Linked DNA regions of Thermotoga maritima MSB8. Each later gene encodes a partner of the first gene's protein in a complex. Links are inferred from orthologs where the notes say so. Each region holds a gene or a part of one and is shown on either strand. Other genes may lie near its edges. The genes, in order: uvrB and TM_RS06290.

What was found.
Region 2: the proteins of uvrB (region 1) and TM_RS06290 are in contact, whole or in part, in a crystal structure (PDB 7EGT), measured with the Thermus thermophilus proteins. The link is inferred for Thermotoga maritima MSB8 from one-to-one orthologs. Residues at the interface, in WP_096411307.1 of Thermus thermophilus: Glu23, Leu25, Arg26, Asp27, Gly28, Glu29, Arg30, Phe31, Arg55, Glu326, Asp327, Phe328, Glu379, Ser382, Gln383, His398, Gly400, Arg401; in WP_096412145.1 of Thermus thermophilus: His654, Arg656, Phe657, Gln666, Asp668, Glu669, Lys680, Arg681, Leu682, Ser683, Lys685, Tyr686, Ala687.

Annotation. Positions count from the first base shown.
Region 1 is NC_000853.1:1,727,423-1,739,163, forward strand. The notes cover bases 8,643-11,627. They hold uvrB (excinuclease ABC subunit UvrB), read right to left. Parts: upstream 11,140-11,627; coding sequence 9,145-11,139; downstream 8,643-9,144. Other genes in these bases: TM_RS08955 (2-oxoacid:acceptor oxidoreductase family protein), read left to right, coding at 8,643-9,012; TM_RS08970 (transketolase), read left to right, coding at 11,256-11,627. Outside these bases: TM_RS08900 (ABC transporter ATP-binding protein), read left to right, coding at 1-276; TM_RS08905 (glycoside hydrolase family 5 protein), read left to right, coding at 336-1,289; TM_RS08910 (glycoside hydrolase family 5 protein), read left to right, coding at 1,282-2,271; buk (butyrate kinase), read left to right, coding at 2,704-3,777; TM_RS08925 (phosphate acyltransferase), read left to right, coding at 3,774-4,655; buk (butyrate kinase), read left to right, coding at 4,660-5,787; TM_RS08935 (hypothetical protein), read left to right, coding at 5,756-6,412; TM_RS08940 (4Fe-4S dicluster domain-containing protein), read left to right, coding at 6,409-6,642; TM_RS08945 (3-methyl-2-oxobutanoate dehydrogenase subunit VorB), read left to right, coding at 6,655-7,716; TM_RS08950 (thiamine pyrophosphate-dependent enzyme), read left to right, coding at 7,707-8,450; more of TM_RS08955, read left to right, coding at 8,452-8,642; more of TM_RS08970, read left to right, coding at 11,628-11,741. UniProt on the Escherichia coli protein: The UvrABC repair system catalyzes the recognition and processing of DNA lesions. A damage recognition complex composed of 2 UvrA and 2 UvrB subunits scans DNA for abnormalities.
Region 2 is NC_000853.1:1,256,403-1,268,156, forward strand. The notes cover bases 7,847-10,844. They hold TM_RS06290 (ATP-dependent helicase), read right to left. Parts: upstream 10,320-10,844; coding sequence 8,373-10,319; downstream 7,847-8,372. Other genes in these bases: TM_RS06285 (radical SAM protein), read left to right, coding at 7,847-8,368; TM_RS06295 (divergent PAP2 family protein), read right to left, coding at 10,329-10,697; ychF (redox-regulated ATPase YchF), read right to left, coding at 10,690-10,844. Outside these bases: mggS (mannosylglucosylglycerate synthase), read right to left, coding at 1-628; TM_RS06260 (alpha-mannosidase), read right to left, coding at 625-3,123; TM_RS06265 (ABC transporter ATP-binding protein), read right to left, coding at 3,120-4,187; TM_RS06270 (carbohydrate ABC transporter permease), read right to left, coding at 4,201-4,998; TM_RS06275 (carbohydrate ABC transporter permease), read right to left, coding at 4,995-5,840; TM_RS06280 (ABC transporter substrate-binding protein), read right to left, coding at 5,883-7,145; more of TM_RS06285, read left to right, coding at 7,301-7,846; more of ychF, read right to left, coding at 10,845-11,754. UniProt on the Escherichia coli protein: A helicase with DNA-dependent ATPase activity. Unwinds DNA duplexes with 3'-5' polarity. Translocates on single-stranded DNA with 3'-5' polarity. Initiates unwinding more efficiently from a nicked substrate than double-stranded DNA.

The DNA.
Region 1 (11,741 bases):
TATGGAGATGTAGATAAAATCTTCTTAAATCCAATTCATCCGTACACTCGAGCACTTTTGAAGAGCGTTCCTAAGATTCCATGGGACGGTCAAAAACAAAGATTTTATTCATTGAAAGGTGAACTTCCTTCTCCAATTGATCTTCCTAAAGGATGCAGATTCCAAACTAGATGTACAGAAAAAAAGGCAATCTGCTTTGAAAAAGAACCTGAACTCACAGAAGTGGAAAAAAATCATTTTGTGTCTTGTCATTTAGTCAGAAGCTATAGGGGGTGATTTTCTTGAAAAATTTTTTATTGTTTTTGCTTATGATCTTGATAATGGGAGGTATTGTTATGGGTGTTGATCCTTTTGAAAGGAACAAAATATTGGGAAGAGGCATTAATATAGGAAATGCGCTTGAAGCACCAAATGAGGGAGACTGGGGAGTGGTGATAAAAGATGAGTTCTTCGACATTATAAAAGAAGCCGGTTTCTCTCATGTTCGAATTCCAATAAGATGGAGTACGCACGCTTACGCGTTTCCTCCTTATAAAATCATGGATCGCTTCTTCAAAAGAGTGGATGAAGTGATAAACGGAGCCCTGAAAAGAGGACTGGCTGTTGTTATAAATATTCATCACTACGAGGAGTTAATGAATGATCCAGAAGAACACAAGGAAAGATTTCTTGCTCTTTGGAAACAAATTGCTGATCGTTATAAAGACTATCCCGAAACTCTATTTTTTGAAATTCTGAATGAACCTCACGGAAATCTTACTCCGGAAAAATGGAATGAACTGCTTGAGGAAGCTCTAAAAGTTATAAGATCAATTGACAAAAAGCACACTATAATTATAGGCACAGCTGAATGGGGGGGTATATCTGCCCTTGAAAAACTGTCTGTCCCAAAATGGGAAAAAAATTCTATAGTTACAATTCACTACTACAATCCTTTCGAATTTACCCATCAAGGAGCTGAGTGGGTGGAAGGATCTGAGAAATGGTTGGGAAGAAAGTGGGGATCTCCAGATGATCAGAAACATTTGATAGAAGAATTCAATTTTATAGAAGAATGGTCAAAAAAGAACAAAAGACCAATTTACATAGGTGAGTTTGGTGCCTACAGAAAAGCTGACCTTGAATCAAGAATAAAATGGACCTCCTTTGTCGTTCGCGAAATGGAGAAAAGGAGATGGAGCTGGGCATACTGGGAATTTTGTTCCGGTTTTGGTGTTTATGATACTCTGAGAAAAACCTGGAATAAAGATCTTTTAGAAGCTTTAATAGGAGGAGATAGCATTGAATAACACCATTCCAAGATGGCGTGGTTTCAACCTTCTGGAGGCCTTTTCCATTAAAAGTACAGGAAATTTTAAAGAGGAAGATTTTTTGTGGATGGCTCAGTGGGACTTTAATTTTGTTAGAATCCCTATGTGTCATCTTCTCTGGTCAGACCGGGGCAACCCATTTATTATCAGAGAAGATTTTTTTGAGAAAATCGATCGTGTAATTTTCTGGGGAGAGAAATATGGAATACATATATGTATTTCTCTTCACAGGGCACCTGGCTATTCTGTTAACAAGGAAGTAGAAGAGAAAACCAATCTGTGGAAAGATGAAACAGCTCAAGAAGCGTTCATTCATCACTGGTCTTTTATCGCACGTCGTTACAAAGGAATTTCTTCCACACACCTGAGTTTTAACTTAATAAATGAGCCTCCATTTCCTGATCCACAAATCATGAGTGTTGAAGATCACAACTCTCTTATCAAGAGAACTATTACAGAAATTCGAAAAATAGATCCCGAAAGATTAATTATAATAGATGGATTAGGCTATGGGAATATTCCAGTGGATGATTTAACAATTGAGAATACAGTGCAATCATGCAGAGGGTACATTCCCTTCAGTGTTACTCATTACAAAGCGGAATGGGTGGATAGTAAGGACTTTCCTGTTCCTGAGTGGCCAAATGGATGGCATTTTGGGGAATACTGGAACAGAGAAAAGTTATTGGAACATTATTTAACGTGGATAAAACTCAGACAAAAAGGAATAGAAGTATTCTGTGGAGAAATGGGAGCTTACAACAAAACACCTCACGATGTGGTTTTAAAATGGCTTGAAGATCTTTTAGAAATTTTTAAAACTTTGAACATAGGGTTTGCCTTATGGAATTTTAGAGGTCCTTTTGGTATTTTAGATTCGGAAAGGAAAGACGTTGAATACGAAGAATGGTATGGACATAAACTGGATAGGAAAATGTTGGAACTATTGAGAAAATATTAGCAAGTTATGCCTTAAGACGAGGAAACGTAATCAAGCAATCTGAAGAGTGATACCGTGTTTTCTATTGTACTCGAGCTGAATTCTCCTTCTTCTGTTCGTTTCTTCGATGGCTCTCTTCATCGCGTTTGTTATCCTGTCGGCGTACATGATGACCTTCCCGTTGACGTTCCTTGCGGTTCTCCCTATAATCTGGATGAGCGTTGTTTCAGATCGCAGGAAGCCTTCCACGTCCGCGTCCATGATCGCCACCGGTGACACCTCGAGAAGATCGAGACCCTCCCTCAGAAGGTTCACACCCCTGTAATTAACCTGCTTTTCTTCTTCTCTCAAAATGTTGACAAATTTTGATCTTGATGTTTCTGTATGGTAATATTCTTATGGAACATTACATAAAACTTTGTGTAATCTTTTGTCAACATAAGAGGTGATCGGATGTACAGAATCCTCGTGATAAATCCAGGTTCCTCCTCCACAAAAGTAGCAGTTTTCGAAGATGAAAAAAAGATCGCTGAAAAGAACGTCTCCCACAGCGTTGAAGAGCTGAAGAAATTCAAAAGGTCTATGGATCAGGAACCTTTGAGAAGAAAAGCGGTGGAAGACTTCATAGACGAGGTCGGCTACAGGATAGAAGACTTCAGCGCGATCGCTGCCAGAGGTGGTGTACTCGAGCCGGTTCCGGGGGGAACTTATGTTGTAAATGAATACATGGTGGATTACCTCATCAATCGTTCTCCCGTTGATCATGTATCCAATCTGGCAGCCGTAATCGGCTACAAACTGGGAAAACCCCACGGGATACCCTGTTTTGTGGTAGATCCGGTTTCAGTGGATGAGATGTGTGATGAGGCGCGTTTCTCTGGCATCCCTGAAATCGAAAGAAAAAGCTATTCTCACGCTCTGAACATCAAAGCGGTATTGAGAAAGGTTTCCAGAGAGATGGGCAAAACACCAGAAGAAGTGAAGATCGTAGTGGCACATCTTGGAAGCGGAATCTCTGTTTGTGCCTGTAAAAACGGAAAGATAATAGACGTGAACAACGCCAACGACGAAGGACCCTTCAGTATAGAGCGAACGGGAGAGCTTCCCGTTGGAGACGTTGTGAAGACGGCCTACTCCAGTAAACACTCAGCCGCCGAACTGAAAGAAGAATTCACCAGAAAAGGAGGGCTCCTGGCGTACCTTGGAACAAAGAACCTCAAGAAAGCCCTCGATAGTATGGAAACCTCGAGGAAAGCGAAACTGGTCGTTGAAGCCATGGCCTATCAGATCGCTAAAGAAATCGGTGGAATGTGCGCTGTCCTTGGAGAAAAACCCGACGCCATAGTGATAACGGGTGGTATGGCCCACGAAATCAGATTCGTCCGGATGATCACAGATTACATCGAAAAGTTCGGAAAAGTAGAGGTGATTCCAGGAGAGCTGGAAATGGAAGCCCTCGCGCTCGGTGTTTTGAGGGTGCTCAGAGGAGAGGAAAAAGCGATGGACTATCGGAGTGTGGTCGAATGAAGAATCTTCTGGAGATGGTTGAACTGGTTCGGGGAAAAAGAATGAAGATCGCCGTTGGGGCAGCAGAGGATGAAGAGGTTTTGAAAGCCGTTGCAAGAGCTAAGGAGGAAGAAATCGTAGATCCGGTGCTCTTTGGAAAGAGAAAAGATATAGAGACACTCGTGGAACGAATGAACCTCGAACTGGAAGCAGAAATCGTTCACGTTGAGGATCCTTTCGAAGCGGTCAGGAAAGCTGTCGAAAGCGTATCAAGGAATGAAACGCAGATACTGATGAAAGGAAAAATCAAAACAAGCGATCTGTTCTCCGTGTTTCTCAAGAAAGAGTACGGTCTCAGAACGGGTAGAACTCTCTCTGCTGTCAGCGTCCATGAAGTCCCTGGATACCACAAAATTCTGATCATCTCGGATGGTGGACTCGTCATCTCACCAAATCTTCAGCAGAGAATGGACATCGTGGAAAACTCGATTCTGGTCGCCCGAGCCCTCGGCATAGAGAAACCAAAGATCGCACTCCTGGGAACGGGTGATCTGAAAAGTCCTCTAACTCTCGAGATTGCCGCACTGTCGAAAATATTCCAGCAAAGGAACGACTGCATCGTTGACGGACCTTTAACACTCGATCTGGCTATCAGTGAAGAGTTGGCTTCGAAAGCAGGGAACAGTCCAGTAGCGGGAGATGCCGATATACTGATAGTTCCCAGCATAGAAACAGGAAACATCCTCAGCAAATCGCTCGTATACATGGCTCGCGGGAGAGCGGCGATCGTTGTTGTCGGTGGCAGAGTACCAGTTGTCCTCACCTCCAGGGCAGACGACGAGGAAACGAGATTCCTTTCCATCGCTTTGAGCGTACTGGTCGCACAGAAAAAGGGGTGATCGTGTGTTCAGAATCCTCACCATAAATCCCGGTTCTACATCCACAAAGCTGTCCATATTCGAAGACGAAAGAATGGTGAAGATGCAAAATTTCAGTCATTCACCGGATGAACTCGGCAGATTCCAGAAAATCCTGGATCAGCTTGAATTCAGGGAAAAGATAGCGAGACAGTTCGTCGAAGAAACTGGATACAGTCTGAGTTCTTTTTCCGCTTTTGTCAGCCGAGGAGGACTCCTCGATCCCATACCCGGGGGAGTGTATCTGGTGGACGGCCTAATGATAAAAACCCTGAAATCAGGAAAAAACGGAGAACACGCTTCGAATCTGGGAGCGATCATAGCCCACAGATTCTCGTCTGAAACGGGTGTTCCAGCCTACGTGGTGGATCCCGTCGTTGTCGATGAAATGGAAGATGTTGCACGTGTCAGCGGACATCCAAACTATCAGAGAAAATCTATATTTCACGCTTTGAACCAGAAGACCGTTGCAAAAGAAGTTGCCAGGATGATGAATAAAAGATACGAAGAGATGAACCTCGTTGTGGCTCACATGGGTGGGGGCATATCAATCGCCGCACACAGAAAGGGAAGAGTGATCGACGTGAACAACGCTCTGGACGGGGACGGACCGTTCACACCTGAAAGAAGCGGAACGCTACCTCTGACACAGCTTGTTGACCTTTGTTTCAGCGGGAAATTCACTTACGAAGAGATGAAGAAACGTATCGTGGGAAACGGTGGACTCGTGGCGTATCTTGGAACCAGCGATGCCAGAGAGGTGGTCAGAAGAATCAAACAGGGTGATGAGTGGGCGAAGAGGGTTTACAGAGCGATGGCCTATCAGATAGCCAAGTGGATAGGTAAGATGGCAGCCGTTTTGAAAGGTGAGGTTGATTTCATAGTTCTCACAGGTGGTCTGGCTCATGAAAAAGAGTTTCTGGTTCCATGGATCACCAAAAGGGTGAGTTTCATAGCACCGGTACTTGTCTTTCCAGGAAGCAACGAGGAAAAAGCACTTGCCCTTTCGGCACTGCGGGTGCTGAGAGGTGAAGAAAAGCCAAAAAATTATTCTGAAGAATCTCGAAGGTGGAGAGAAAGGTATGATTCGTATCTTGATGGGATCTTACGGTAGCGGAAAAACAGAAATATCGATCAATCTGGCCTTAAAACTGAAGAGTTCGGGGAAGGACGTATCACTGGTCGATCTGGATGTGGTAACACCTTATTTCAGATTGAGAGACCTGAAGAAAAAGTTAGAAGAACTCGGAATCCACGTTGTGACAGTGGGAGACAACCTCAGATACAGCGACTTGCCGATCATACCAAAGAACACAGACTGGCTGTCCAGTGAAGAAGCCGTCATCGACACGGGAGGAGAAGACGGAGCAAAAGCGGTAGGAGCCCTAAGACATCTCATGAATGGAAAAAACACTCACACTTATTTTGTCGTAAATGCCTTCAGACCGTTCTGTGAACGTCCGGAAGATATCATCGAAAACTTGAAGAAGATATCCACTCTTTCCAAGATGAAGATCGATTTCCTGATAAACAATTCCAATCTTGGAGACATGACCACAGCGGAAGTTGTTCTTGAGGGAGAACGAATAGTTTCAGAAGTTTCCAGGAAAACAGGGATAAAGGTTCTTTTCACCGTGGTTCCAGAAGAGCTGATCGATCCTCCTGAGACTGACTATCCTCTTTTCAGCATCAGAAGGTTCATGAAAAGAAAACTGGGAATCGGGGGGATGAGAACATGAGAGGCTACATAACGATCGATTCAGAAAGGTGCAAGGGTTGCGGTCTATGCATCTCCGTGTGTCCTGCAAAGGTGATCGAGTTCTCCCACAGATACAACTCGAAAGGCTATCACCCCGCGGTGTACAGGGGAGATGACTGCATAGCCTGCGGTTTCTGTTATCTCACGTGCCCGGATGTTTGTATAACCGTGTTCAGAGAGGTTCAGAAGAAAACCAACGTAAAGGTTTGAGGAGTGGTGCTTATGAAAAAACTCATGATGAAAGGAAACGAAGCGATAGCGGAATCTGCGATAAGAGCGGGTTGCAGATTGTACTTTGCTTATCCAATCACTCCCCAGAGCGAAATAGCAGAATACATGGCAAGAAGACTTCCTGAAGTAGGAGGTGTTTTCCTTCAGACCGAAAGTGAAATAGCAACGGTCAACATGGTTTATGGAGCCGCTTGCACCGGAAAACGTGTTATGACATCGACATCGTCTCCTGGTTTCAGCCTGATGCAGGAGGGGATCTCCTACATTGCAGGCGCAGAACTTCCCTGCGTTTTCGTCGACGTGGTGCGTGGAGGTCCCGGACTTGGAAACATCCAGCCTTCTCAGGGTGATTATTTTCAAGCCGTGAAAGGAGGAGGCCACGGGGATTACAGACTGATCGTTCTTGCACCATCAACACTTCAGGAAGCCGTGGATCTGACCCAGCTGGCTTTTGATCTCGCTGACAGATACAGAAATCCCGTTCTCATACTGGCGGATGGAATGATCGGCCAGATGATGGAACCTGTTGAGCTGCCGGAGATGAGAGATTTGTCCACCCTTCCAGATCATTCGGATTGGGCACTTCGAGGTGCCAGAAACAGAGAGCCGCACAGAATAGCCGCTTTCAACATAGATCCTGTCGGTCTTGAGAAAATGAACAAGCGCTTACAGGAAAAGTACAGGCTGATAGAAGCGTCAGAACAGCGATGGGAAGAGTACAGAGTGGATGGTGCAGAGTATCTGATGGTTGGCTACGGTACGATGGGAAGAATCCTCAAGAGCGTTGTGGACTCTCTGAGAGAAGAAGGAATACCGGCTGGCCTGTTCAGACCTGTGACACTCTGGCCTTTCCCGAAAAGAAGGCTCAAAGAACTGGCCAAAAAAGTGCAACTCATCTTCGTTGTGGAAATGAGTTCCGGACAGATGGTCGAAGACGTTCAGATTTCGGTAGAAGGGAAAGTGCCGGTACACTTCTACGGACGCATGGGAGGAGTTGTTCCAACACCCGAAGAAATACTGTTTGCTTTCAAGGAGGTGAGGAAATGGAAGTGATATTCAAAAGACCGAAAGCCTTGAGTGATAGAGAATTCACTTACTGTCCAGGATGCCACCATGGAATAATACACAGGCTGATAGCAGAAGTGATAGATGAGCTGGACATTCAGGAAAAAACCATAATGGTTGCCCCCGTCGGATGCTCTGTTTTCGCTTACGAGTTTTTCGATGTGGATGGGACGGTAGCCCCGCACGGAAGAGCACTCGCAGTGGCAACCGGTATAAAAAGAGCACTCCCGGACATGATAGTCTTCACCTATCAGGGAGATGGGGATCTCGCGGCCATCGGAATCGCAGAGACAATCCACGCGGCGAACCGAGGAGAAAAATTGACAACGATATTTGTCAACAACGCGGTGTACGGTATGACGGGTGGACAGATGGCACCCACCACCCTTTTGGGGCAGAAAACCACCACGACCCCATACGGTAGAACCGCAGCAAATGACGGATATCCTCTTCACGTTTCTGAAGCTCTGAGTACGATCGATGGAGTCGCTTACCTTGAACGTACAACGGTGAGTACCACAAAGGATATTCTGAACACAAAAAAAGCCATAAAGAAAGCTTTCCTCGCACAGATAAAGGGATTGGGATTCGGAATGGTGGAAGTGCTCAGCACCTGCCCTACAAACTGGGGGATGAGTCCAGTGGAAGCTCAAAACTGGCTTCTAGAGAACATGGTAAAGGAATTTCCTCCGAAAGTTTTTGTTGACAAGGTGGGCGATTGATATGGCGTATCACGCGATAATAATAGCCGGCTTTGGTGGTCAGGGAATCATGCTCACAGGACAGATAATTGCCGCAGCTGCTGTTAAAGAAGGGAAAAACGCCACCTGGCTTCCTTCGTACGGTCCCGAAATGAGAGGAGGAACCGCCAACTGCACCGTGATCGTGGATGAAAAACCAATCACTTCCCCCGTGGTTGATCATCCCACGGAAGTGATAGTAATGAACTTTCCCTCCATGATGAAATTTGGAGCAAAACTCAGATCCGGTGGTCTGCTCTTGGTCAATTCTTCTGTTGTTGAACAAATCGTAGAAAGGGACGATATAGAAACGATCGAAATACCAGCGAACGAAATGGCGGAAGAAGCGGGAAGCGTGAAAGCCGCGAACATGGTGATGCTCGGAGCCTTTCTGGAACTAACAAGAACAGTGAGCTTTGAAGCTGTAGAAGAAGTACTCAGAGAGAAACTTTCAAAAACCAAGGAAGATCTTCTCAAAATCGATCTGATCGCTATAAAAAAAGGCAGGGAGTTCATCGGTAGTTTGCACCACAAATCCTCTTGACAACCCGTGACTTTTCTGAGAAAATAGTATTCGGTTCAGGGGACGTGGTGCAGCCTGGTTAGCATGCCGGTCTGTCACACCGGTGGTCGCGGGTTCAAATCCCGTCGTCCCCGCCAGAAAGAAGAAAGGGGCTCAGAGCCCCTTTTTCTTTTTTATCTCTTCCCTGATTCTGAACAGCTCATCCCTCAAGGCCGCTGCATCTTCGTACCTGAGCTCACTTGCAGCCCGATACATTTCCTCTTCGAGAACGGCCATGTACTCCTCTGGGGAGAGCGTTTTCTTCATCTCAAAGATGTTTTTCACAGTGTCTCCGTACCTCTCAGGCTCTTCTTTCACCATGAACTGTTCGAATACTTCTATCTCCAGAGGCTTTATCACGGAACGTGGAGTGATACCGTGTTTTCTATTGTACTCGAGCTGAATTCTCCTTCTTCTGTTCGTTTCTTCGATGGCTCTCTTCATCGCGTTTGTTATCCTGTCGGCGTACATGATGACCTTCCCGTTGACGTTCCTTGCGGTTCTCCCTATAATCTGGATGAGCGTTGTTTCAGATCGCAGGAAGCCTTCCACGTCCGCGTCCATGATCGCTACCAGTGACACCTCGGGAAGATCGAGACCCTCCCTCAGAAGGTTCACACCAACGACCACGTCTACGTCTCCTCGCCTCAGTTTCTTCAGGACCTCAACCCTTTCTATGGCGTCCAGTTCGGAGTGAAGATAGAGCGATCTTATTCCAAGTTCCGTCAGATGTTCACTCAAAAGCTCTGCCGTTTTTTTGGTGAGCACCGTAACGAGGGCCCTCTCCCCTCTTTCTTTCACTTTCACGATCTCGTTCACAAGATCATCCACTTGCCCCGCGGTGGGACGTACCTCCACCTCTGGATCCACGAGTCCTGTGGGTCTAATGATCTGCTCGACGACCTGTTCAGAGATCGAGAGTTCGAAGTCTCCCGGCGTAGCGGAAACGAAGATGATCTGGCCTGTTTTTTTCAAAAATTCTTCGAAAGTCAGCGGTCTGTTGTCGTAAGCGGAAGGCAGACGAAAACCGTATTCGACCAGATTTTTCTTTCTGGATCTGTCTCCGTTGTACATGGCCCTGAGTTGAGGAACCGTGATGTGTGACTCGTCTATGAAAACGATGAAATCTTTATCGAAATAATCGAGAAGAGTGTACGGAGGCTCTCCCGGCTTTCTTCCATCGAAGTGCCTGGAGTAGTTCTCTATTCCAGGACAGTATCCCATGGTCTCCAGCAGCTCTATGTCGTTCAGAGTTCTCTGCTTCAAGCGTTCGTACTCGAGGATCTTTCCCTGTTTTTTGAGCTCTGAGAGTCTTTCGTTAAGCTCCTCCCTTATTGATTCGACGGCTCTTTTGAGTTTCTCCTCCGTTGTGATAAATTCAACGGCGGGATAGATGATGATCTTGTCAAGGTGCTCCAGTGTGGTGCGATTGAATCTGTCTATCAACGTTATCGAGTCCACTTCGTCTCCGAAGAATTCGATCCTGATCCCTTCATCCTGATACGTCGGGTAGATCTCCACCGTGTCTCCCTTCAGCCTGAAACATCCAGAAAGAGACACATCCTCCGTTCTCTGATAGCCTATCCTTGCCAGTCTTTCCGCGAGTTCCAGAACGTCTATTCTATCTCCAACAGCGAGATTTATGTTCATCCTATCGAAATCGTTCGGGTCTCCCGTGGCGTAAATACACGAAACACTCGCAACTACCACCACATCGCGACGAGTTCTCACAGATTTCAACGTGGACATTCTCATTCGCACGATCACATCGTTGATGTCAGCGTTCTTCTCTATGTAAAGATCCTTCGTTGGAATATAGGCCTCCGGTTGATAGTAATCGTAGTAACTTATGAAGAACTCCACTCGATTTTCCGGGAAGAACGTTTTGAACTCCTGATAAAGCTGGGCGGCAAGCGTCTTGTTCGGTGAGATCACAAGGGCGGGTCTGTTCACACGCGCTATCACGTTGGCCATGGTGAAAGTCTTTCCGCTCCCCGTAACACCGAGGAGCGTTTGAAATCTCATTCCCCTGTTCAAACCTTCTACAAGTTTTTCTATGGCCTGTGGCTGGTCACCCGTTGGCTCAAATTCACTCACCAGCTTGAACACAATTTTTTCCTCCTGGAAAACTTTTTAACATATCTATAATGGTAGAATCTCAAAGGACAGATACAACTATCTCTTGATCAATATTATGACCCAGTTGTGGGAGGTGAGGTTTAACGATGGAAAGGTTTCCCTATGAAAAACTTCCAGAAAGCGAACTCAAAGAGTTGAAAGAACTCGGAAGGCTCTGCCGTGGCGACATACTGAAAATGACCTACATAGCTAACTCAGGCCATCCTGGAGGATCCATGTCTTCGATCGATCTTTATCTTACCGTCTTCAAGTACGCAAAACTCAGACCCGTCGATGATCCTGCAAGAGACAGAATCGTGATCAGCCATGGACACACTTCTCCGGGTGTCTACGCAGCTATGGCTCGTTTGGGGTTTGTCGATCTCGATGAAGTCCTCGCAGGATTCAGACACCCCGCTTCCGTTTTTGAAGGACACGTGACCCGAGGTGTTGGGATCATCGACTGGACAACCGGAAACCTCGGTCAGGGTCTTTCAGCCGGACTCGGTTTTGCCCTCGCATCCAGGTTCACAGGAAAAGATTACCACGTCTTTGTTCTCATGAGTGACGCAGAACAGGCAAAAGGACAGGTG
Region 2 (11,754 bases), 470 kb from region 1 along the record:
CTCTCACCCTGTGGTACATCTCTTCAGAAGTGATGGGAGAGCTGAAATCCATGACGTTTGGCACCACGACAGAATCGATGTTTCTGCGTCTTTTAAGCTCCCTTTGAGCGATCGTGTTTATGACAACGTGTTTCACGTTTGGAAGATCTGGAGGGAAGTGTTTATCAAGGATCTCCCTGAATCTTCTGTTTTCCGGAATCAGATGTTTCCTCTCCCACCAAAAATCGTGGTGATGCGCGACGAAGTTCTTTTCCAATCTCGAAAGGGCAAGGCCCAGGGACGGAAAGAGTCCAAGGGACCAGATGTTGTTGGGAACGATGAGATCGTAATCTTTCAAGGCTTCGTTCAGGATGTGGAAGAGCTCTTCCTCTTTTTCTTTCAAGAAATCGAGAAACTCTTTTTCACTGAGGAAATCTTTTATTCCTCCGAAGAAGTTCCTGTTCACCCTTTCAAAATCTGGATTTTCAAAACCGATCTCCTTTAGAGTGAGATCGACTCCCTCTTTCTTGTTTTCGGCAACGATGTGGACTTCGTGGCCCATCTTTGTGAGAACCTTCTTCCACTTTTCCATCTCGAGTGAGACACCATCCATGAGACCTCCCCGGTAGTGAATGAGCGCTATTTTCATTCTCTCTCCTCGCTTTCAAAGAGTTCCACCACGTAGTCGTAGGTTCTTCTCTTCATTCGAAGCTCGTTCAGCTCTCTCGCTGTTTTCTCGACATCTATCAGATACTGAAGGGAAAGTTCTATTTCCTTTTTCGTTCTCAGAAGAGAGAAGAGCCGATGCTTCGATCGAGGATCGTCCTTTCCCTCAAGATTGGTAATTTCATCTTCGAGGCTGGAGAGCGTTTCTTTCAAAAATTCGATCACTTCACCTTCCGGGTTCTTTTCCACGGAAACAACGGGAAACTCCGGGAAATTCAAAATGTTCAGTCTCGAAACAAAGCATTGTTTCTCTGAGAGAGACTCTATCGATTTCTCACCTATCTGAAGCGGTCTCAGACCTTCTATTTCTTCGAGGTACGGATTGTACACCCAGAGGTGATACCGATCCTTCACACCGGCCCAGGGGAGAGAAGAGAAGAAGAAAGTTTTCTCCTTTTCGGTGCCGTCAGCTTCAACATCTAAAAGAAGAGGAGGATTATCGAAGAGAAGGTACCATCTGAAGAACTCTTCGCTACGTGGATGAACCGGCAGTTCCATGAACGCAAGATCCACTGTGAAAACTCCTTCACACTTTGCCCCCGGAACATACATCATGGGTCCCGCGTCACCAACTCTGTTTTTAACCTCTTTTGCTATCCACTCAACGGACCTGCTCAAAGTGACGTGTACTTTTCCTTCTTCCATCCAGTACTCTCTAAGACCTCTTGCGAGAATAGTCTTTGAACTTTCTTCACTCCAGACGGACACAAACCCCTGAAACGGAAATTCCCTCACTTCACCTGTTTCTCTTGCTGCAAGCAAAATCCCCTTCAGTTCCTCAGGAGGTGTTTCAGGAAGAAGGTAGGAGTCTTTTTCTTTCCTTTTCACCACGTCAAAAGGCATCTTCGCGAAGATTTCGCCACTTCCCGTTTCATAAACCATTGAAAGCTTGTAGTTTTTCCCCTTTATCTTCAACGCGATACGCCACTTCACGAGCGGGGTTTCATCGAAGATCACGCGTTCTTTCGTCTCGATCAGGCATTGCGAGGAACGTATCGTTCTTTCCAGTTCCACCACCATCGAGTGTTTCGTCTGCAAAACTGTTCTCATCTTCTCCAGAGAAATCGAAAAATCAGTTTCTTCAACAGAGGTGGTGTAAGCGTCACCATCTTCTTTGAACAGTTTCAAAACACCCGCTTTCCTGTTATTCAGAACAAGTGTGCCGTCTCCTTCAAAATAGGCTCTGTAGTATTCGTTTTCCCAGGTGAGTTCCTTCACTTCTTTCTTCTCGTCGGCAACTTCTGTTTTGAACAGCCCTGCACCGTTTGTTTTCAACAGGAATGTCCTCTCGCCATCGCAGAAGTGATGGTTGTAGGAAAAGGGCGATAGAGAGAGTGCGTAGGTTCCCTTCTCAAGACCTAAACGCTCTACAAGGTGCCTCAGCCTGGATTCAACAGAAGATTTCACAAGGAAATACACGTTTCTGTACGTTCTCTCCATTTTTTCGTGGACGGGGTCAGCACAAACACCGCAGCTGTTGTCGTGCGCGAGAGTTTTCAGGTAATCCCTCCAGAAAAGATCACTTAACTCCTCTCCGTTCAAAACAGAGAGAAGATCGTTCATTTTCAAAAGCTTCTCTACAAGATCACTTTCAAGCTTCAGATAAGCTCTTGTGGAGAGTGTCCCTGGAAAGACGCAGGCGTACCTTCCAGAAAGGAGCTCTCCAGAGAGGGTGGGGGCATTTTCAGGGAATCTCTCGGGAAACTCTTCTGGTGAGACAATCTCAACGTTCAGATAATCTTTGGGATCCTCGGGAGAGAGATCTATATCGTATCCGTCGAGAAGAAGAATTTCTCCAGATCTCGAGAATTTTGCGAGTTTTTCCACCTCGTGTTTCAGTCTCTTCTCCGCGATATCCTGCGTTTCCTTCAAATTGTAGAGGTTCCTGTATCCTCCCACGAGGAAAACACCCTGGACAGCCGTTCCATCGCTTCCTTTCCAGAAAAACTCCTGGGAGATCCCGTCGTTTTCGAAGGAAATTCCCCTCCACAGAAAGACCTTTTCTATTCCAAAGATTCTGTGCAGTTGAGGTTCCTGTGATATGTGACCGAAACTGTCGAGAAGCCATCCGGCGTTCATGCGTCGTCCAAAACGATTCGTGTCTTTTTCTCCTATCTCGAAGTTTTTCAAAATGGAAGCTTCACCCGGAATTCTCCAGTCTATCTGGATATAATACGGACCAACAAGGAGTCTTCCAGATCTCACAAGCTCTCTGAGATCTTCTTCGAGGTCCGGATGGTAAACGAGGAGATCTTCAACCGCAGCTGTTTGGCCATCCAGAACGTACACGAATTCTGGATTCTTCTGAACAAGCTCTTTCACTCTGAAAAAAACTTCTTTCAGCCATTTAGAGGTCACTTCAGAAGAGGTGAACCACTCTCTGTCCCAGTGGTTGTGAACAACCACCTTCACTTTCATGAGATTCTCTCTCCCGTCTCAGGGTGAAAGAGATGGATCTTTTCAACGTCCAGGAAAAACGTGATCTTCTCACCGCTTCTGAAATCCACATCCCCTGGAATTTTTGCGACGATCTTCTCACTTCCAACGTTGAGATGGAGAATCGTATCCGACATGAGTTTCTCGGCGAAATAAACCTCTCCTTCCAGCTTCAAAGTGTTCGGCTTTTCCTCCAGATAGACGTTCTCCGGTCGAATACCAAGGATCACCTTTTTTGCACCTGGATCGGTCTTCGCGGGAATCTTTATCTCACCGTTTTGGAGGACAACGCTATTTCCTTCCGATCTCACTTCCATCTCTAAGAAGTTCATCTGCGGTGATCCCACAAAACCAGCGACGAAGATGTTCACCGGATGGTGATAGATCTCAGAGGGCGTTCCAACCTGCTGAAGCTTTCCCTGGTTCATCACCGCGATTCTGTCTCCCATCGTCATGGCCTCTGTCTGGTCATGAGTCACATAGATGGTGGTGACTCCAATTCTTTCCTGAAGCTTTTTCAGCTCGCTTCTCATCTTCACCCTCAAAAGTGCGTCCAGATTGGAAAGAGGCTCGTCCATCAGGAGTACTTCGGGTTCGTGAACGATCGCTCGGGCAACGGCAACCCTCTGTCTCTGACCTCCGGAGAGCTGTGCGGGGTACCTGTCGAGGAGTTCGGAGATGTGAAGGAGATCCGCTGCCCACTTTACCCTCTTTTCTATCTCCTCTTTCGGGACTTTTTTCAGTTTCAGAGGATACGCGATGTTGTCGTACACCTTCATGTGGGGCCACACCGCGTAGCTCTGGAAGACCATCGAAATGTTCCTGTCCTTTGGAGGAAGGTTCGTCACGTCGCGATCGTTGAAAAAGATCTTTCCCCCGGTCACCTGTTCGAGACCCGCTATACACCTCAGAAGGGTCGTCTTTCCACAACCAGATGGACCGAGAAGAACGAGGAACTCCCCTTCGTTCACGACAAGGTCGATTCCATCGAGAGCCCTCACATTCCCGAAATATTTCTTCACTCCGTCTATTTTCACCTGCGCCAAGATCGATCACCTCTCATTTCAGGGTGATACCCCACATGCTTACAAGATATTTCCTTATGAAGAATATGAAGACCATCGCAGGAACGGCCATGATCGTTCCCGCAGCGAACTTGAAGTAGTCCGGTGATGCCATGGCGGTGTTCAGAATGTGTGCTGGAAGTGTTCTGTTCGTGAGTGTGAGGATCGAAGAAGCGAAGACTTCGTTCCAGGACATGATGAAGGCGAATATGGCAGATGCGGCGAGGCCAGGAAGAGCAAGAGGCAGCGTGATCCTTATAAACGCCTGGAATCTGCTGAGACCGAAAACCATCCCCGCTTCTTCGTATTCGACAGAGATTCCGGAGAAAACACTGGATGTGATGAGAACGACGAACGGAAGTATCATGGAAGCGTGAGCCAGTGCCACACCAAGCGTGGTATCCGCGAGGTTAAACCTCATGTAAAGAACCACAAGAGGTACCGCCACCACAATCAACGGAATCGATCTTGTCATAAGCATGGAAAGTCTGATGATGTTTTTTCCCGGAAACACGTACCTTGTGAGGGCGTATCCAGCTGGAAGCCCCAGCAGGAAAGAGATTCCTATCGAGATGAGCGCCACCTGCACACTGACCAGAGTGGCTTTCCCACCCCCGAGGGTGACGAACAGCTTGTAGAGATGTTCCAGTGTGAGACTACTCGGAAAGATCCTGCTGGGATTGTAGTAATCCGAGGACGGTGTTAGAGACGCAAGAACAATGAAGAACACCGGCGTCAGAAACCACAGGGAAATGATCACCGAAAGAAAAATTATGAAAAACTTCTTCATCATCGAGCCCCCTCTAAATGTTTTGCACTGAGGAAGGTGATGTAAAACCAGCTAACCACGATGGTGACAAGAGCGATCACGAGAGCGTACGCACTGGCCATCTTTGGGTCGTTCATGAAGGTGTACCAGTAGTAGGTCTCACCAGCGAGAACGGGAATGTCTCTTCCCGCAAGAAGCCACACCACACCGAATATCTGAAACGCGAAGAGAGTCCTCAGAAGGAGCGCCGACATGATCGATGGTTTCAAGAGCGGGAGTATGATCTTTGTGAATTTCTTCCATCTTGAAAAACCGAAGAGATCTGCAGCTTCGAGATACTCTTTGTTTATCGACTGAAGACCCGCCAGGAGGATGATGAAAACAAGGGGAGTAGCCCTCCACACCTCCGTGAGAACGATCACCCAGAATTCCCTCGCTTTGAACATGTATCCAAAGAAATAAATGGGTCTTTCTATCAGATGCAAATTCATGAGAATTTTGTTGAGATAGCCGTTCGGCGAAAATATAGTGTAACTCATGAGTGCTGCTGTCACATCACTCAGAGCCAGTGGGATCGCTATAAAGTAAAGTACCGTCGTGTAACCTTTGAACTTCTGATTGACGAAAAGAGCGAGTCCCAGTGCGAATATGAGCTGAAGGGGAACGATCACTGCTGTGAGAAGAATGGTGTTTTTCATGGCGCCCCAGAAACCACCATTCTCCACAAGGCGCTTGAAATTTCCAAGAAAACCTTCATCGCTTGTAAAAGCGAGTCTGAACGTTTCGAAGAGAGGATATCCCATCAACAAAACGAGATAAAGAACAGCTGGAAGGATCAAAAGAAAAGAAATCCATTTCCCTCTCATGGTGCACCCCCGGAAAAGGGGTGGGGATCCCCACCCCGGGTATCAGAAGAGACTTGCGTCGGGTTCTGGAAGTTCCGCTCCGGATTCTTTGAACAGCTGTCTGATTCGCTCACCGAGTTCCTTCACTACCTTCGCTGGGTCTTCACCCTGGAAGACGATCCTCGTGAAGGCCATTCTGTAGGTTTCGGTGAACTCTCCGCTCTTTGGTCCAAGACTCGGTATGAAGGAAACGATAGAATCCTTCGTGGCGGACTGATTTATCACACCTTCTGCGAGCACTTTGAGGGCACCTTCTGGCACGGCACCAACGGCTTCCTGAACCACTGGGAAGAAACCGACGTTCTTGAGGATTTCAACCTGCATCTCTGGAGAAGTGAGGAAGTCTATCACTTTCGCGGGTTCTTCGAAGTCCGCATCCTTCGGTATGGCAAGGCCCACGAGCACTATGATGTACCCTCTACCCATCGGCCCTCTTGGGACCGGTACAACAACGAAATCGTTAGGCTTTTCAACGATCGCGGGTTTGAGTCTTGCAGTGTGATCCCAGGCGATCCAGACTTCTTCTCTCAGGAGAGGATCGGCCATCCCGTCCCAGGTGGAGCTTGCCGGATGTACGTATTTGAAGAGCTCCTTCAGATAGTTCCACATTTCAACGGCCCTCACACTGTCGAACTTCAGAGCCTGCGCTCCCGTGAAGGATGGATAGATGTAGCCGTGGAGGAACCTGTGCCAGAGTCCCTTCGGTCCGATCGGGAAGCCAAGAAGGGGTTGTTTCGTCTTCTCATAGATGTTCTTTGCCCACTCGAGCAGAGCGTCGTAAGTCCACTTCTCCGTCCCCCTGATGACGTCTTCTTTCGAAAGACCGCGCGGCAGGTAGTCAAACGCCTTTTTGTTAACGGCCATCACGTAAGTTGCCTGGAGCCAGGGAATGAACACCTTTTCACCTTTCACATAAGCGAACTTCTCAAGCGTCTCGATGAAGGTTTTTCCTTCGAATTTGAGATCCTTGAGATCACTGAGGAATCCTTCAGAGGCCATTATGTAGAGGTTTCCCTGGAGGTCTGCAATCAGGTTCAGCGTATTTTTACCGGCTCTGATCTCCGCCTGGAGCCTGCTGTAGAGCTGTGGATACTCGAAGTTGAGGAACTCCACATCGATACCGCTCTTCTTCGAAAATTCCGCGAGTTTGTTGAGCATGAACTCCCTTTCAGCAGCGGGTGTCATCTGTGTGGACGCGAAGTTCACCTTTCCGAACATGAGACCCGCAACGATCAGAAGAACCATGAAAAACAACCACTTTCTCACCTTGAACACCCCCTTGAAAAGATTTTTCAAAATTGGATATGTGATAGAAAATTTTCTACATCCATATCATAATAAAAAATTGCTCCCTTTGTCAAGAGGTGTTAACATAAAAGGGATATTCGTCCTTTTGAACACTCTATGGAGGGTTTTTCAAGATGGGAGTCTGCAGGATTTGTGGTCTTTCACTTGATGAGATCAGCGATTCGATAGGTGTCTGCCTGGAGTGCCTGAGAAAGGGGAATCTGGATTTTGCAAGGAAGGCCCACAGAAAATGGAGGGAAGAGATCGGTCTTCCCGTTGAAAGGTGGGCTCGTGAAGAAGGAAAGGTGTGTTTCCTCTGCGTCAATTCGTGCGTGATACCGGAAGGGAAAACAGGATTTTGCGGCGTTCTCAGAAACGAAGGAGGCAGGCTCTCCTATATAACAGGCTCTCACAGGAAGGCCTTCCTTCACTGGTACTACGATCCCCATCCAACGAACTGCGTCGCACTACCTATCTGTCCGGAAAGAGAACACAGGGGCTTTTACAATTTCGCAGTCTTCTTCGCAGGATGCAACCTCGACTGCCTCTTCTGTCAGAACATAGATCACAAGTACATGGTGAAAGACGGAAGGATATCCGAAGGAAAGATCGTGGACATCGACGAACTCGTTGAGATAGCTATGAAACCACGCGTCTCCTGTGTGTGCTTTTTCGGGGGAGATCCCACTCCCTGGACTGTGTTCGCACTGGAGTTTGCCGTGAAGCTGGGAAATCGCCGAAGGATCTGCTGGGAAACGAATGGTCTTGCTCATCCCAGGATCATGGAGAGGATGGCCAGAGTCAGTCTTGAAAGTGGTGGCATAGTCAAGATAGACTGGAAGGCCTTTTCACCGGAGGTTTATGAAGCGCTGACCGGAGTTGACGGGAAGAGTGCCGTTAGAAGAATCATGGAGAACGTGCAGCTGGTTTCCTCCATGGGTAAGGGAAGAGAAATACCACTTCTTGTTATCAGTGTTCTTGTAATACCTCACTACATCGACGAAAAGGAAATAGAAGGAATCGCAGGGTTCATTTCATCGGTGGATCCAGAAATTCCCCTTGTTCTCCTTGCGTTCGCTCCTCAGCACCTGATGAGCGATCTTCCAACCACCAGAAAACATCACATGGAGAGAGTGAAACAGAAGGCACTCGAAAAGGGTCTGAAGAGGGTGTTCGTGGAGAACGTTTGGCTTCTGAGCTAAAGTCTCATTTCACTTCCCAAAACTCGACGAGTTCAAGCGGTATTCTGTCAATGAAATTCTCTCCGCTTCTCATGATGAACCTGTTTCCGCGGTATGGGTAGGAGGTTCCGGTGACCTGGTAGGAAATATACAGCTGTTCCTTTGCTCTTGTTATGGCAACGTAGAAGATCCTCTCTTCCTCATCGAGATTCCCTTCGGATATCGCGAAATAATTCGGAAAGTCTCCGGGATTCACAGAGATGACAAAAACGACTCTCCACTCGAGCCCTTTTGCCTGATGAACGGTGGTGAGAGTGACCTTTCCCTCTTTTTGAGAGATTTCTCTTTCTATTTCAACGTTTTCCGTCACAGCAAGATCCGTCAGGAAGGATTCGAGACTTGTGTAGCGAGACGCTATTTCAACGAGCCTTTCCAGATCCATCTCCCTTTCACGGAAATCAGGATACCTCGCTTCCAGATATTCGGAATAAAAAGAAGACAGGACGCGCTCTATCATTTCCCCAGGAGAATCGAGCTTTCTGATCTGATCGAGAATATCGATAAACCTGCTGTACTCACCACTGAAACTCACTTTCTTCAGTTCCTGGAAGGGATCCAGACCTTCTTCCACGTAAGCGCTGGCGAGATCCGCTATCTTCGAAGCCGTTCTGTCACCGATCCCGTAGAAGAGTTTTGCAGCCCTCAACCAGGCGGATTTGTCTCTCGGATTTTGAACGATTCTGAGAAAAGAAAGAACGTCCTTCACGTGGGCGCTCTCGGTGAATCTGGGACCAGACAGCACACGGAAATCTATTCTACTTCGAACGAGTTCCATCTGAAGTTCCAGAGAGTGCGAATGTGATCTGTAGAGAACGGCGATTTCTTCTGGTTTGAACCCTTCTTCTATTAACTCGAGAATCCTCTGAGACACGAACCTCGCTTCTTCATATCTATCCCAGGTCTTGACAACAACGGGTTTCATGCCATCTTTCTTTACCGGCTTCAGTTCTTTTGGAACGGATTTTCTCGGGAGCATGGCGTTTATGAATTTCACAATACTTTCCGTGCTTCTGTAGTTCGTCTGGATCTTGAAGATCTTCGTTCCGGGAACTCTTATGAAATCCTCGACGTTTTCGTATCTTGCCCCTCGAAAGGAGTAAATACTCTGGGCGTCGTCTCCAACCGCCAGGATGTTGCCGTGTTTCGACGAGAGGTGTTCCACTATCTTGTACTGAACGTAGTTGGTGTCTTGGAACTCATCCACGAGTATCCAAAGGAATCTTTCCGCCTCTCGATCTCTTATTTCTTTGTTCTCTTCGAAGAGTCTGTAAGCGTAGAAGAGAAGGTCTTCGTAGTCCACCACGTTCTGAGAGCGTTTTTCCTGCTCGTAGAGATCGAAGATCTCCGAGATTTCTTCCTTCAAGTCCAGAAACTTTGGATTCTTCACTACGATACTTTCCCTCAAAGATTTGAGAGTATTTTTCATGTAAGAATATATAGCCATCAAAACAGAGGGCTGGGGAAAGTTTTTTCTCTCTTCTTTACTCTTTCTTTCGAGGTACTTGCTTCTTGCATGCCTCATGAGGCTCTCCGCGTCTTCTCTGTCTAGGATAGAGTAATTTCGTTCCAAACCCACGTAAGGTGCGTACTTTCTCAAGAAGTGGTTGCACACATGATGGAACGTTCCGGCGAGCATCTCAGAAAGCTCTCTTCCGGTCACCGCCTTTGCCCTCTCCACCATTTCCCGCGCCGCTGCTCTGGTGAACGTGACCAGAAGAATCCTGGAAGGATCCACACCGTTCGCCAGAAGATAGGCGATCTTGTACGTGATAACCCGGGTTTTCCCAGACCCCGGGCCTGCTATTACGATGCATCTTCCCTCTGATTCAACGACTGCTCTTCTCTGTTCCTCATCCAGATCTTCCAGAAAAGAAAGATTCGCTTCCCTGGGTCTTATCCGGTATTCTTTCATCCCTTCACCTCACCAGAGATGGAGCCGCGCGGGGAAAATGTGGGCGATGAGCATTCCGAGTCCAAGGCCAGCGAGCGCCTCCAGAAAGTTGTGCCCCAGATCCTTCTTCACAGCCGGTCTCAGAACAATAGCGTCCATGAATATGATCACAAGGAAAATGGCGGCGATGGAGGTGTAGGGAGAGTCGAATCCCGTGCTCCGGGCGAGTGACCACGCAAGGCCAGAAACGGTGGCTACATGACCGCTGGGCATACCACCGTAACTCTTCAGCATCTTCACGTCTCTTTTGATCAGAAACTTTATGAACTGAGCTGTCAGAAAAGAAATAACAGCCGTGGTGAACGGCGTGCTCCGAAAGATCTTCCAGACGTCAAGCACGGAATAGGAAATGGATCACATCCCCCTCTCTTACAATGTAATCTTTTCCATGTGTTTCCACAGCTCCAGCTTCACGTGCTTTTTTCAGAGAACCAAACTCTACGTATCTTTCGAAAGGAATAACTTCAACCTTTATGAACCCTTTCTGTATGTCTGAATGAATCAGACCCGCCGCTTCATAGGCAGTGGATCCTTTCTTTATAGTCCAGCTTCTCGCCTCGTTCTGTGTCGCTGTCAAAAATCTTATAAGGTTCAGAAGTTTCAAAACCTTCTCGAAAAACTCCTTCCTTTTGTCACCGAAAAGGTTGTACTCTCTTCTGAAAACTTCCGCCTCTTCTTCCGGGAGAAATTTCAATTCTTCTTCGAGCTTCACGTTTATTATAATGTATTCCTCGTCCTTTTCTTTGACGATTTCTTCTATCAGTTTTCTTTTTTCTTCGTCCAATTCATCGACGTTGAAAACCAGTATCTGAGGTTTATCTGTGAGGAGGAATAGGGATTCGATCACCTCTTCCTCGAATCTGTCGTGCCTTGGAAATTTCGAGGCCTTTTTACCCTGAGAGAGAAACTCCCGAAGATTCTGGAGGAGTTCTACCTCTCTCTTTGCTTCCTTGTCTCCCGTTCTTGCAACTTTCATCCGCTTTTCGAGACGCTTTTGAACGGTTTCGAGATCTTTGAGTATAAGCTCGGTTTCGACTATTTCTATGTCCCTTTTTGGATCCACGTTCTGATACGGATGAGAAACTCTTCCATCTTCGAAGAGACGGACAACATGGGCTATAACATCCACCTTGCTTATGTGGTCAAGGAACTGATTTCCAAGTCCTTCTCCTTTGCTGGCTCCCTTGACGAGTCCCGCTATGTCCACAACCTCCACGAAAGGATGAACCACCTTTTTCGATCCTTCGTTCTTCGCGAGAATCTCTATCCTTTCATCCGGCACAACGAGAATCCCCACGTTCGGCTCAATCGTGCAAAAAGGAAAACTTTCCGCAGGTACGCTGTTGTCGGTCAGGAAGTTGAAAAAGGAAGATTTCCCTGCGTTGGGAAGACCTAC